Regions from separate parts of the Shigella sp. SIG3 genome, predicted to be linked through region 1. Evidence: predicted binding sites of a transcription regulator. Region 1 holds the regulator's gene; the other holds the start of a gene.
The links. The regulator PhoB, encoded in region 1, activates phosphate uptake and scavenging genes when phosphate is short. The targets are predictions, from matches to a motif close to CTGTCATAAAACTGNCNNAT.
Positions count from the first base shown of each region.

Region 2: the regulator PhoB is predicted to act here: its motif matches at 4,337-4,356, upstream of pstS (phosphate ABC transporter substrate-binding protein PstS).

Region 1 is NZ_JBQZXE010000093.1:5,194-12,453, reverse strand. It holds gene brnQ (branched-chain amino acid transporter carrier protein BrnQ) at 1-1,198, opposite strand, end outside; gene phoR (phosphate regulon sensor histidine kinase PhoR) at 1,605-2,900, opposite strand; gene phoB (phosphate response regulator transcription factor PhoB) at 2,958-3,647, opposite strand; gene sbcD (exonuclease subunit SbcD) at 3,837-5,039, shown strand; gene sbcC (exonuclease subunit SbcC) at 5,036-7,260, shown strand, end outside.
Region 2 is NZ_JBQZXE010000159.1:82-6,351, reverse strand. It holds gene phoU (phosphate signaling complex protein PhoU) at 1-394, opposite strand, end outside; gene pstB (phosphate ABC transporter ATP-binding protein PstB) at 409-1,182, opposite strand; gene pstA (phosphate ABC transporter permease PstA) at 1,274-2,164, opposite strand; gene pstC (phosphate ABC transporter permease PstC) at 2,164-3,123, opposite strand; gene pstS (phosphate ABC transporter substrate-binding protein PstS) at 3,210-4,250, opposite strand; gene lpfD-O113 (long polar fimbrial minor subunit LpfD-O113) at 4,498-5,571, opposite strand; partial or broken gene lpfC-O113 (long polar fimbrial usher protein LpfC-O113) at 5,582-6,270, opposite strand, start outside.

The DNA.
Region 1 (7,260 bases):
CCCAGGACGGTAAGATATCGCTGAATGCAGATGCTTTGATCCCGTCGAGAATACCAAAAAGCAGGCTGATAAACATCGGCGGAGCAATCACGCGGGACGAATTATGCCACCATGAGCGTGTAAAACTTAATACAACCAGTGCGATACACGGCGGATAAATAGCGGTCAGCACCGGTACGGAGATCTGGATCAGCTGGCTTAAGCCGAGGTTAGACACCACCATCGAGAAGCCGCCGAGGATAAACACCAGCGTACGATAAGAGAGCGGTACGTACTGGGCAAAGAATTCTGCACAAGCACAGGTCAGGCCAACCGCCGTGACCAGACAGGCGATGAAGATTAACGCCGCCAGCAGGAAGCTACCGCCGCCGCCAAAGGTGTGCTGAACGTAAGCATGCAGAATAGCAGCGCCGTTTGCAGACTGATCGACCAGCGACGCGCTGTCTGAACCCAGACAGAACAGCGCCAGGTACAGCAAAGTCAGACCAACACCCGCCATCAGGCCAGCCCAGACGGTATAACGGGTCAGCAGACGCGCTTCGGTAACGCCACGAGAACGCGCCGCGTTAACAATAACGATACCAAACACCATTGCGCCCAGCGTATCCATGGTCAGATAGCCGTTAACGAAGCCGTTAGAAAATGCAGCGTTTTGATAAGCCTCAGTCGCCGTGCTGATAGAACCCGCCGGCCAGACAATCGCGACAACAGACAGGATGACCAGCGCGATAATTTTCAGCGGCGCAAGGAAGTTGCCCACGGTATCCAGCAGCTTGCCCGGATAGAGCGAAACCAGAATAACGATAGCGAAATAGACCAGGCTGTAGATAAACAGCGGCAGCGCGGAATCACCCGTCAGCGGCGCAATCCCCACTTCAAAGGAAACGGTAGCTGTACGCGGCGTAGCGAAAAGCGGCCCCACCGCCAGGTAACAAACCGTTGCCAGCAGTACGCCAGCGACTTTACCGATTGGCGTGCTGAGGCTGTCAACACCGCCGCCAACTTTTGCCAGCGCCACTACCGTTAATACCGGCAGGCCAACGGCAGTAATGAGGAAGCCGAATGCCGCAGTCCAGACGTGTTCGCCTGCCTGTAAGCCGACCATTGGAGGGAAAATAATGTTACCTGCGCCGACGAACAACGCAAATGTCATAAAGCCCAGAGCGATGATATCGCGCGATCTTAATTGATGGGTCATAAATCATACTGCCTGTGGATGTGGTGTTGTAACGTTAAATTTTTGTGCCAATCCCTGGGGATGATACAGCGGTATATTTAAACAATTTTAGCGGAAAATACTCCCAACCAGGCGCGGCGAAGAATAGTTTTTCGATTTACCGCGTTAATGCAGTCAGTATGACAGCACCTGAAGCGCAATTTAAACGCTTATAACGTTTTAAAGCAAGGAGGGATCTAAAAACCAGAGGTATATAGCGATAAGAAATCACCAACCAGTATAAAACACTATTTCCGTGAAAAAGACATGGCTAATCATGCGAACAAAAAATCACCAACCGTTGTAAAATCTAACGCCCGTATTTTGACTGCAAAGAAAATAAGCCAGCATCGGCTGGCTTATGGCAATAAAAGATGACAAAGGCGGATTAATCGCTGTTTTTGGCAATTAAACGTTCCGGGATAACAAAACTGAAACGTGTTCCTTTTCCTACTGTACTCTCAATATTCAGGCGACTTTCGTGATGATTCACCGCATGTTTCACGATCGCTAACCCTAATCCGCTACCGCCGGTTTGCCGGGAACGCGCTTTATCAACGCGATAAAAACGCTCGGTCAGGCGCGGAATATGCTCCGGTGCAATGCCCGGTCCGTTATCTTCAACGCTAAATTCGGCACCGTGCGGCACTCGCTGCCAGCGTACGGTGATATGCGTGCCTTCCGGCGTATGATTCACGGCGTTATAGACCAGGTTCGAAATCGCACTGCGTAGCTGATCTTCGTTGCCAGACACCTTGAGGCCGTTATCTATCTCAAAGGTAAATGTCTGTTTTTTCTGACTCAGAGTCTGAGCCTCGCGCTCAACAACGCGCAGCATCATCGGCACATCAACCTTTTCATTGAGCAATTGCGTCGGCGAGGCTTCAATTTTCGACAGCGTTAGCAACTGCTTCACCAGCCCTTCCATCCGCTGGGTCTGCTCGCGCATGGTGTGCAACGCTTTTTCGCGTACCGCGCCTTCCAGCGGCTGCTCATCCATCATCTCCAGGTAACCCTGTAACACGGTCAATGGCGTACGTAACTCATGGCTCACGTTGGCAAAAAAGTTACGCCGCGCCCCTTCCAGTTGATGCATTTGCGTGACATCACGCGCCACCATCAACAACTGTTTGTGGGTATAAGGCATGACGCGAATTTCCAGATGCCGCCCGGTGTTGAGCACCAGATTGAGCGGGCGAGAAAAATCACGCGTTTTCAGATATTGCGTAAACTCCGGGTAACGCAGTAGGTTAAGGATGTTCTGCCCGTTATCTTCCGGCCAGCGCAAACCAAGAATTTGTTGCGCCAGACCGTTACACCAGAAAATACCGCCCTCTTCCGTGGTCAGCACCACCGCGTCGGGCAGCGACTCCGCGCCGCTACGAAAGCGTTTAATCAGATTGCCCAGTTCACGGCGGCGTTTTTTATTTCGCAGCTGCATCTGGTGTAAGCCGTATAGTAGCGGTTCCCAGCTACCACGCCCCGGTGGCGGGGTCATACTGCGATCCACCCACAGCCACCATGAAAGGCGCAATAAATTCCAGAAATGCCAGATAAGCAGTCCTGTTACCGATGCCAGCAAAAACCAGGGCAGGTAACCAAAAAATGCACCCAGGATGAAAGCCGGGAGGCAGCAAAGTAGCAGCTCCAGCACCAGCCTTTTCCACGACAGCCGTTCCAGCACGTAAGATACTCCAGTTAAGAAATCATAAGCCCTGCTCTGCGTCCGATGAGCAAGGCGTTAAAAGCGGGTTGAAAAACGATATCCTGTACCGCGCACGGTCTGCACCATGCGGTCATGCCCGCCGGGCTCCAGTGCTTTACGCAGGCGACGAATGTGGACATCGACCGTGCGGTCTTCCACATACACGTTAGTTCCCCAGACGTGGTTTAACAGCTGCTCGCGGCTGTACACGCGCTCAGGATGCGTCATAAAAAAGTGCAGCAGTTTAAATTCTGTCGGCCCCATCTCCAGCGGCTCTTCGCCCGCCATCACTCGGTGAGATGTCGGGTCGAGACTTAATCCCTGCATCTCAATCACCTCTTCCACCGCCATTGGCGAAATACGGCGCATTACCGCTTTGATTCGCGCCACCAGCTCCTTCGGCGAAAATGGCTTGGTGATATAGTCATCCGCGCCGGTTTCAAGGCCGCGCACGCGATCTTCTTCTTCCCCTCTGGCGGTCAACATCACCACTGGAATATCCCGGGTCATCGACTCGCGCTTGAGGTGTTTGATGAACTGGATACCGGAGCCGCCAAGTAACATCCAGTCAAGGAGAATTAAATCCGGCCAGGGTTCATTCAGTTGATTCACAGCACTGTCATAATCTTCCGCTTCGACCGGCTGAAAGCCATTTTGTTCGAGCACGAAGCAGACCATTTCGCGAATTGGAGCTTCATCTTCTACGACCAGAATACGTCTCGCCATGATTTGCCCTGTTGTAATAAATAGGTTGCGATCATTAATGCGACGTCATTATGCGTCAGATTTATGACAGATTTATGAAAAGCTCGTCGCACATATCTTCAGGTTATTGATTTCCGTGGCGCAGAAAAAAGCAAATGGCACATCTGTTTGGGTATAATCGCGACCATGCTTTTTCGCCAGGGAACCGTTATGCGCATCCTTCACACCTCAGACTGGCATCTCGGCCAGAACTTCTACAGTAAAAGCCGCGAAGCTGAACATCAGGCTTTTCTTGACTGGCTGCTGGAGACAGCACAAACCCATCAGGTGGATGCGATTATTGTTGCTGGTGATGTTTTCGATACCGGCTCGCCGCCCAGTTACGCCCGCACGTTATACAACCGTTTTGTTGTCAATTTACAGCAAACTGGCTGTCATCTGGTGGTACTGGCAGGAAACCATGACTCGGTCGCCACGCTGAATGAATCGCGCGATATCATGGCGTTCCTCAATACAACCGTGGTCGCCAGCGCCGGACATGCGCCGCAAATCTTGCCTCGTCGCGACGGGACGCCAGGCGCAGTGCTGTGCCCCATTCCGTTTTTACGCCCGCGTGACATTATTTCCAGCCAGGCGGGGCTTAACGGTATTGAAAAACAGCAGCATTTACTGGCAGCGATTACCGATTATTACCAACAACACTATGCCGATGCCTGCAAACTGCGCGGCGATCAGCCTCTGCCCATCATCGCCACGGGACATTTAACGACCGTGGGTGCCAGTAAAAGTGACGCCGTGCGTGACATTTATATTGGCACGCTGGACGCGTTTCCGGCACAAAACTTTCCACCAGCCGACTACATCGCGCTCGGGCATATTCACCGCGCACAGATTATTGGCGGCATGGAACATGTTCGCTATTGCGGTTCCCCCATTCCACTGAGTTTTGATGAATGCGGTAAGAGTAAATATGTCCATCTGGTGACATTTTCAAACGGCAAATTAGAGAGCGTGGAAAACCTGAACGTACCGGTAACTCAACCCATGGCGGTGCTGAAAGGCGATCTGGCGTCGATTACCGCACAGCTGGAACAGTGGCGCGATGTATCGCAGGAGCCACCTGTCTGGCTGGATATCGAAATCACTACTGATGAGTATCTGCATGATATTCAGCGCAAAATCCAGGCATTAACCGAATCATTGCCTGTCGAAGTATTGCTGGTACGTCGGAGTCGTGAACAGCGCGAGCGTGTGTTAGCCAGCCAACAGCGTGAAACCCTCAGCGAACTCAGCGTCGAAGAGGTGTTCAATCGCCGTCTGGCACTGGAAGAACTGGATGAATCGCAGCAGCAACGTCTGCAGCATCTTTTCACCACGACGTTGCATACCCTCGCCGGAGAACACGAAGCATGAAAATTCTCAGCCTGCGCCTGAAAAACCTGAACTCATTAAAAGGCGAATGGAAGATTGATTTCACCCGCGAGCCGTTCGCCAGCAACGGGCTGTTTGCCATTACCGGCCCAACCGGTGCGGGGAAAACCACCCTGCTGGACGCCATTTGTCTGGCGCTGTATCACGAAACTCCGCGTCTCTCTAACGTTTCACAATCGCAAAATGATCTCATGACCCGCGATACCGCTGAATGTCTGGCGGAGGTGGAGTTTGAAGTGAAAGGTGAAGCGTATCGCGCGTTCTGGAGCCAGAATCGGGCGCGTAACCAGCCGGACGGTAATTTGCAGGTGCCTCGCGTAGAGCTGGCGCGCTGCGCCGACGGCAAAATTCTCGCCGACAAAGTGAAAGATAAGCTGGAACTGACAGCGACGTTAACCGGGCTGGATTACGGGCGCTTCACCCGTTCGATGCTGCTTTCGCAGGGGCAATTTGCTGCCTTCCTGAATGCCAAACCCAAAGAACGCGCGGAATTGCTCGAGGAGTTAACCGGCACTGAAATCTACGGGCAAATCTCGGCGATGGTTTTTGAGCAGCACAAATCGGCCCGTACTGAGCTGGAGAAGCTGCAAGCGCAGGCCAGCGGCGTCACGTTGCTCACGCCGGAACAAGTGCAATCGCTGACAGCGAGTTTGCAGGTACTTACTGACGAAGAAAAACAGTTAATTACCGCGCAGCAGCAAGAACAACAATCGCTAAACTGGTTAACGCGTCAGGACGAATTGCAGCAAGAAGCCAGCCGCCGTCAGCAGGCCTTGCAACAGGCGTTAGCCGAAGAAGAAAAAGCGCAACCTCAACTGGCGGCGCTTAGTCTGGCACAACCGGCACGAAATCTTCGTCCACACTGGGAACGCATCGCAGAACACAGCGCGGCGCTGGCGCATATTCGCCAGCAGATTGAAGAAGTAAATACTCGCTTACAGAGCACAATGGCGCTTCGCGCGAGCATTCGCCACCACGCGGCGAAGCAGTCAGCAGAATTACAGCAGCAGCAACAAAGCCTGAATACCTGGTTACAGGAACACGACCGCTTCCGTCAGTGGAACAACGAACTGGCGGGTTGGCGTGCGCAGTTCTCCCAACAAACCAGCGATCGCGAGCATCTGCGGCAATGGCAGCAACAGTTAACCCATGCTGAGCAAAAACTTAATGCGCTTGCGGCGATCACGTTGACGTTAACCGCCGATGAAGTTGCTACCGCCCTGGCGCAACATGCCGAGCAACGCCCACTGCGTCAGCGCCTGGTCGCGCTGCATGGGCAGATTGTTCCCCAACAAAAACGTCTGGCGCAGTTAATGGTCACTATCCAGAATGTCACTCTGGAACAGACGCAACGTAATGTCGCACTTAACGAAATGCGCCAGCGTTATAAAGAAAAGACGCAGCAACTTGCCGATGTGAAAACCATTTGCGAGCAGGAAGCGCGCATCAAAACGCTGGAAGCCCAGCGTGCACAGTTACAGGCGGGTCAGCCTTGTCCACTTTGTGGTTCCACCAGCCACCCGGCGGTCGAGGCGTATCAGGCGCTGGAGCCTGGTGTTAATCAGTCTCGATTACTGGCGCTGGAAAACGAAGTTAAAAAGCTCGGCGAAGAAGGTGCGGCGCTGCGCGGGCAACTGGATGCATTAACGAAGCAGCTTCAGCGCGATGAAAACGAAGCGCAAAGCCTCCGACAAGATGAGCAAGCACTTACTCAACAATGGCAAGCCGTCACGGCCAGCCTCAATATCACCTTGCAGCCACAGGACGATATTCAACCGTGGCTGGATGCACAAGATGAGCACGAACGCCAGCTGCGGTTACTCAGCCAACGACATGAATTACAAGGGCAGATTGCCGCGCATAATCAGCAAATTATCCAGTATCAACAGCAAATTGAACAACGTCAGCAGCAGCTCTTAACGGCATTGGCGGGTTATGCACTGACATTGCCACAGGAAGATGAAGAAGAGAGCTGGTTGGCGACACGTCAGCAAGAAGCGCAGAGCTGGCAGCAACGCCAGAACGAATTAACCGCGCTGCAAAACCGTATTCAGCAGCTGACGCCGATTCTGGAAACGTTGCCGCAAAGTGATGATCTCCCGCACAGCGAAGAAACTGTGGCGCTGGATAACTGGCGGCAGGTTCATGAACAATGTCTCGCATTACACAGCCAGCAGCAGACGTTACAGCAACAGGATGTTCT
Region 2 (6,270 bases), on a different contig from region 1:
CCAGCGACTCCAGACTTACCAGCAACGGCTGATGCTGCTGGGAGAATTTCTCCAGCGCAGTACGGCAGATTTTGTCCGCCACGTCGCCAATACGCTCCAGCTCGGCAATGGTTTTACTGATCACCATAACCAGTCGCAGGTCGCTCGCCGTCGGCTGACGTTTGGCGATAATGCGCACGCAGGCTTCATCGATCGCCACTTCCATCATGTTGACGTTCTTGTCGCCTTCGATCACGCGCTTCGCCAGATCGCTGTCCTGGTTATGCATCGCGGTGATTGCATCAGAAAGCTGCTGCTCCACCATGCCGCCCATGGTCATCACCTGCGTGCGGATACTTTCCAGTTCGGCGTTGAACTGGCCGGAAATATGTTTATTAAGATTGAGACTGTCCATAACGCACTCCTGAATCAACCGTAACGACCGGTGATGTAGTCTTCTGTTTGTTTCTTCGCTGGCTTGGTGAACAGATCGTCCGTGTTGCTGAACTCAATCAATTCGCCCAGGTACATAAATGCCGTGTGGTCGGAACAACGCGCAGCCTGCTGCATGTTGTGGGTAACGATCACCACGGTGTAATCCTGCTTCAGTTCGGTGATCAGCTCTTCAATACGCCCGGTAGAGATGGGGTCGAGCGCCGAACACGGTTCGTCGAGCAGCAGCACTTCCGGGCGAATGGCGATACCACGCGCAATACACAGACGCTGTTGCTGACCACCAGAGAGAGAGTAACCGCTCTGGTGCAATTTATCTTTGGTTTCGTTCCACAATGCGGCTTTGGTCAATGCCCACTGCACGCGCTCGTCCATGTCGGCACGGGAGAGCTTCTCAAACAGACGAACGCCAAAGGCGATGTTGTCGTAGATGGACATCGGGAACGGCGTCGGTTTCTGGAACACCATGCCCACTTTCGCACGTAGCAGGGCGATATCCTGAGAGTTGGTCAGGATGTTGTCGCCATCAAGCAGAATTTCACCTTCCGCACGCAGCTCCGGGTACAGTTCAAACATTTTGTTGAAGGTACGCAGCAGCGTCGATTTACCGCAGCCGGACGGCCCGATAAACGCCGTAACCTGGTTTTTGGCGATATCCAGGTTGATGTTTTTCAGGGCATGGAATTTGCCGTAGTAGAAGTTCAAATTACGAACCTGAATTTTACTCGGGGCAGTTTCAACCATACTCATTGCAATCTTTTCCTCATCGTACCTGATGCTTTTCGCTAATCAGGCTTACCGTAGGGCCGGGTAAGGCGTTCACGCCGCATCCGGCAAAGTGTTAACCGTGTTTATTCTTCGCAAAAACAACGCGCGCCAGAATGTTCAGCAGCAGGACGCACAGGGTAATGATCAATACCCCGGCCCAGGCCAGTTGTTGCCATTCCGCAAACGGGCTCATCGCAAACTTAAAGATCGTCACCGGCAGGTTGGCGATCGGCTGCATCATGTCCGTGCTCCAGAACTGGTTGGAGAGCGCGGTAAACAGCAGCGGCGCGGTTTCACCGGCAATACGGGCAATCGCCAGCAGGATACCGGTCATAATCCCGGACACCGACGCTTTCAGCGTAATCGCGGAGATCATCTTCCACTTCGGTGTACCCAGCGCATAAGCCGCTTCACGCAGGCTGTCCGGCACCAGTTTCAGCATGTTCTCGGTGGTGCGGATAACGATCGGCACCTGCAACAGCGCCAGCGCAATTACGCCCGCCCAGCCGGAGAAGTGCTCCATCTGTGCCACCACGATGGTGTAGACAAACAGACCAACCACAATCGACGGCGCGGAGAGCAGAATGTCGTTAATGAAGCGAATCACTTCTGCCAGCCAGGATTTTCGACCATATTCCGCCAGATAAATCCCCGCCATAATGCCCAGCGGCGTACCGAATACCGTGGCCCACAAAATTAACAGCCCGCTACCCGCCAGGGCGTTCGCCAGACCACCACCTTCCGTATTGGGCGGCGGCGTCATTTCAGTGAACAGCGCCAGCGACATACCGTCGATACCGCGAGTGATGGTGGACATTAAAATCCAGATCAGCCAGAACAGGCCGAAGGCCATCGTCGCCATCGAGAGCGTCAGCGCAATACGGTTTTTGAGGCGGCGACGCGCCTGCATTTTGCGGCGAGATTCAGCCAGCGCCGCAGTGGTTTGCATTTCAACCATAGCCATTAGCGTGCCCCCTCATTCTTAGCCAGGCGCATAATCATAAACTTCGATGCGGCGAGGACGATGAAGGTAATCACAAACAGGATCAGGCCCAGTTCCATCAGTGCGGCAACGTGCAGACCGGATTCCGCTTCCGCAAATTCGTTCGCCAGCGCAGAGGTGATACTATTGCCCGGCATGTACAGCGAGGCGCTGTCGAGCTGGTAGGTGTTACCGATGATAAAGGTCACCGCCATGGTTTCACCGAGCGCGCGGCCCAGCCCCAGCATGATGCCGCCGATAACACCATTTTTGGTGAACGGAAGAACGATACGCCAGATAACTTCCCAGGTGGTGCAGCCAATACCGTAGGCCGACTCTTTCATCATCACCGGGGTTTGTTCGAACACATCACGCATTACCGCCGCAATGTACGGAATAATCATGATGGCGAGGATCACGCCTGCCGCGAGGATACCGATACCAAATGCGGGGCCAGAGAACAGCGCGCCAACAATCGGGATATTCGACATGATATTGCCGACCGGCTCCTGAAAGTAAACGGCGAACAGCGGCGCAAAGATAAACAGGCCCCACATGCCGTAAACGATACTTGGAATGGCTGCCAGCAGCTCAATGGCGATACCCAGCGGGCGTTTCAGCCAGCCAGGCGCAAGCTCAGTCAGGAACAGGGCGATACCGAAACTCACCGGGACGGCGATCAGCAGCGCGATAAACGAAGTCACCAACGTACCGTAGATCGGCACCAGCGCCCCGTAGATATCGTTCGGTGCATCCCACTCTTTGGTCCATAGGAAAGCCAGACCAAATTTCTGAATGCTCGGCCAGGAGGAGATGATCAGAGAGACAATAATGCCACCCAACATCAATAGCACAATCAGCGCCGCCAGTTTTACCAGCACGCTGAAAATTATGTCGCCCTTTTTACCCGGTGGGTTAAAAGCGGGCTTGGTTGCAGCCATAAGTTACTCTTCAGTTAAACGCGTTTACAAAGTCATTTTGTAATGCCGGATGCGGCGTAAAACACCGTACCCGGCCTGGAGTTTTATTAGTACAGCGGCTTACCGCTACTGTCTTTAATATTGGTCTTCCACGCAGCGCGAACCTGTTCAACTACACTATCCGGCAGGCTAGCGTAATCCAGGTCGTTCGCCTGTTTAGCCCCGGTTTTGTACGCCCAGTCGAAGAATTTCAGCACCTCTGTGCCTTGTTCTGGTTTCTTCTGATCTTTGTGGATCAGAATGAACGTGGTAGAGGTAATAGGCCATGCATCTTCGCCTTTCTGGTTGGTCAGATCCTGAGCGAAGGTTTTGCTCCAGTCTGCACCTTTTGCTGCATTAGCGAAGTTTTCTTCGGTCGGACTAACCGGTTTACCATCAGCGGAGATCAGTTTGGTGTACGCCAGGTTGTTCTGCTTCGCGTAAGCATATTCAACATAACCAATTGCACCCGGCAGACGCTGAACGAACGCGGCGATACCGTCGTTACCTTTACCGCCCAGACCGATCGGCCATTTTACGGTAGAGCCAGTACCAACGTTGTTTTTCCACTCTTCGTTCACTTTCTCCAGGTAGCTGGTGAAGACGAAGGAAGTCCCGGAGCCATCTGCGCGGCGTACTACAGCAATGTTTTGTGAAGGCAGTTTCAGACCCGGATTCAGTTTGGCGATGGCTTCATCATCCCACTTCTTGATTTTGCCCAGGTAGATGTCGCCGAGGGTTTTACCATCCAGCACCAGTTCGCCAGACTTCAGCCCTGGAATGTTAACCGCCAGCACCACGCCGCCAATCACGGTCGGGAACTGGAACAGACCTTCCTGAGCCAGTTTTTCGTCAGACAGCGGCGCGTCAGAGGCACCAAAATCAACGGTATTAGCGATAATCTGTTTTACGCCACCGGAAGAACCGATACCCTGGTAGTTAACTTTATTACCGGTTTCTTTCTGGTAAGTGTCAGCCCATTTGGCATACACCGGCGCAGGGAAGGTTGCACCTGCACCTGTCAGGCTTGCTTCTGCAAACACAGAGAAAGCACTCATCGATAAGGTCGCGGCGACAACAGTTGCGACGGTGGTACGCATAACTTTCATAATGTCTCCTGGGAGGATTCATAAAGCATTGTTTGTTGGCTACGAGAAGCAAAATAGGACAAACAGGTGACAGTTATATATAAGGAATATGACATTTTTATGACAGAAAGGAATTACCAAATAACTTACTGATTTTAAATGTGAAGATGAAAATCCCACATGCCATCTTTTTGTCATGATGCATTTAAAAGTGATAAAGAAATGGGTGAGATGACAACGATGTGATGAACAATCGTTGTCAGACCTATTAGCGCACAATCTCAACAGTTATCGTCGCTGTTGCAGTAAATTGCCCCGGGGCTGGGCGAGCTCCAGTAAGGCTCGCAGGAGCAGCTGAAAAAGTTACACTACCTGATTTTTCACCATACACTGTTGATTTATCCATGTCTGTTGGCAACTCACCACCGTTCACTTTGATTTCCTTATTATTTTTGTCGTAAATTTTTATCCCCACGTTAGAGTTTGAAGTTACGACCATTGAATTGTCCGTATTGGGTTCGGTAGCATAAAAAGACGTACTGATATCATCGGTATTCAGTATCCCTAGGTTTTCACACTCAATAGTGACTGTTTTAGTAATTTTATGTGTTGTTACCGCACTTCCAACAACAGATGAAAAATCTGCAGCTGGTATTTCTTTAAAATCAAAACAAACTGGCTTTAAATTATTTATTTCGCAACTTTGCGGAGCTGTAATATCGCCCCGAATATAAACATCAGCCATCGGCTGTGAGTAATCCACAGGGGTGTCACGGCTAATTGTTCCATACAATGTCACTATCTTTGTTTCAGGAATAATCAATTTTCCTGCAAATGTCTTCTTGATATAAAAATATACTATCGCTTTAGCCCCACTGGATATACTTAAAGGTTCAATGCGGTTGCAATTGTACTTTGTATTACCAGACGGGTTGTTAGCATGATATTCAAAAGGTGCATTCACATACCCAACCCCAAGAATATCTATAGCAATCCCAACATCAAGGTTCGGATTAAGATCATAATAATTAATATTAGAGTGAACCCCAGCATAAGTTAATGCCTGGTTTATTTTTGACGTATAATAGATATAGGGGAATTCTCCTACGTTACCAGTATCACAATGACAGCGTCCAAGATATGAGGATCCATTAGTTACAGTGGTGTTAAATGTCGTTCCAACCTTATTTTCGTTCGCGGTAATAAGATATCCCGAGAAATCAAGCGAACTGTGAAATACGCCATTATCAGGGGTACAGATACCTTTAGGAGCTGCAAGTGCTACACTACTTAACGAGAGCATAAACACAGAAAAGCACCACTGTTTGATATACTTGTTCATAAAAATCCTTTTAATGACATGTCACACCCTGTTCAATTAATCCGCTCTCACTTTCTGGTGTCGAAAGTGAATAATTGAAGATGCATTTTGTTGAGGCGTTTTCTCCCCAGGATAACGTAACCTGTCCTTTTTCTGGTAGACCAGAAAGATAAAGTTCGCCACGGTCACCGACAATTCCTGAATCTGCCAAACTTGCATCTTGTATCGCAGCAATGGCTCCAAAAGGTACCGGTTTACCATTTGCATTTAACACTCTGAAGAGAACGCGATAACCCACATGAGTCACAAACTCCGCTTTAACCACTGCACCACGCGTGGGAACCATCGTAACGACGGTATTATCAAGTTCTATATTCGACTTCGAGAAATAGTTATCGCTGATTGCTACCCGATTTTCATCATAAGGGTTTAGCTGTGTCTTGACCGTATAGCCGCGCCAGTCCGTCGCAGCACCGCGCATATTATCTATTTCTAACCCGGCGGCCCCAGGTGCTTTAACAAGAGCAATAGTTTCACCTAACTCCTGACTTAACGTTACCCCTTCGCTGTGTGCCAGAATTCCCCCTCTGATACCATAATTCAGCCTCTGGGAATTTTGGCTGTAGTTATAGCTGCCGTTCACCGTGCCATAAGAGCCATCATAGGTCAGGGACATATTACCGCCAACCTCATCATCATGACTGTTATAGGACTGCATTA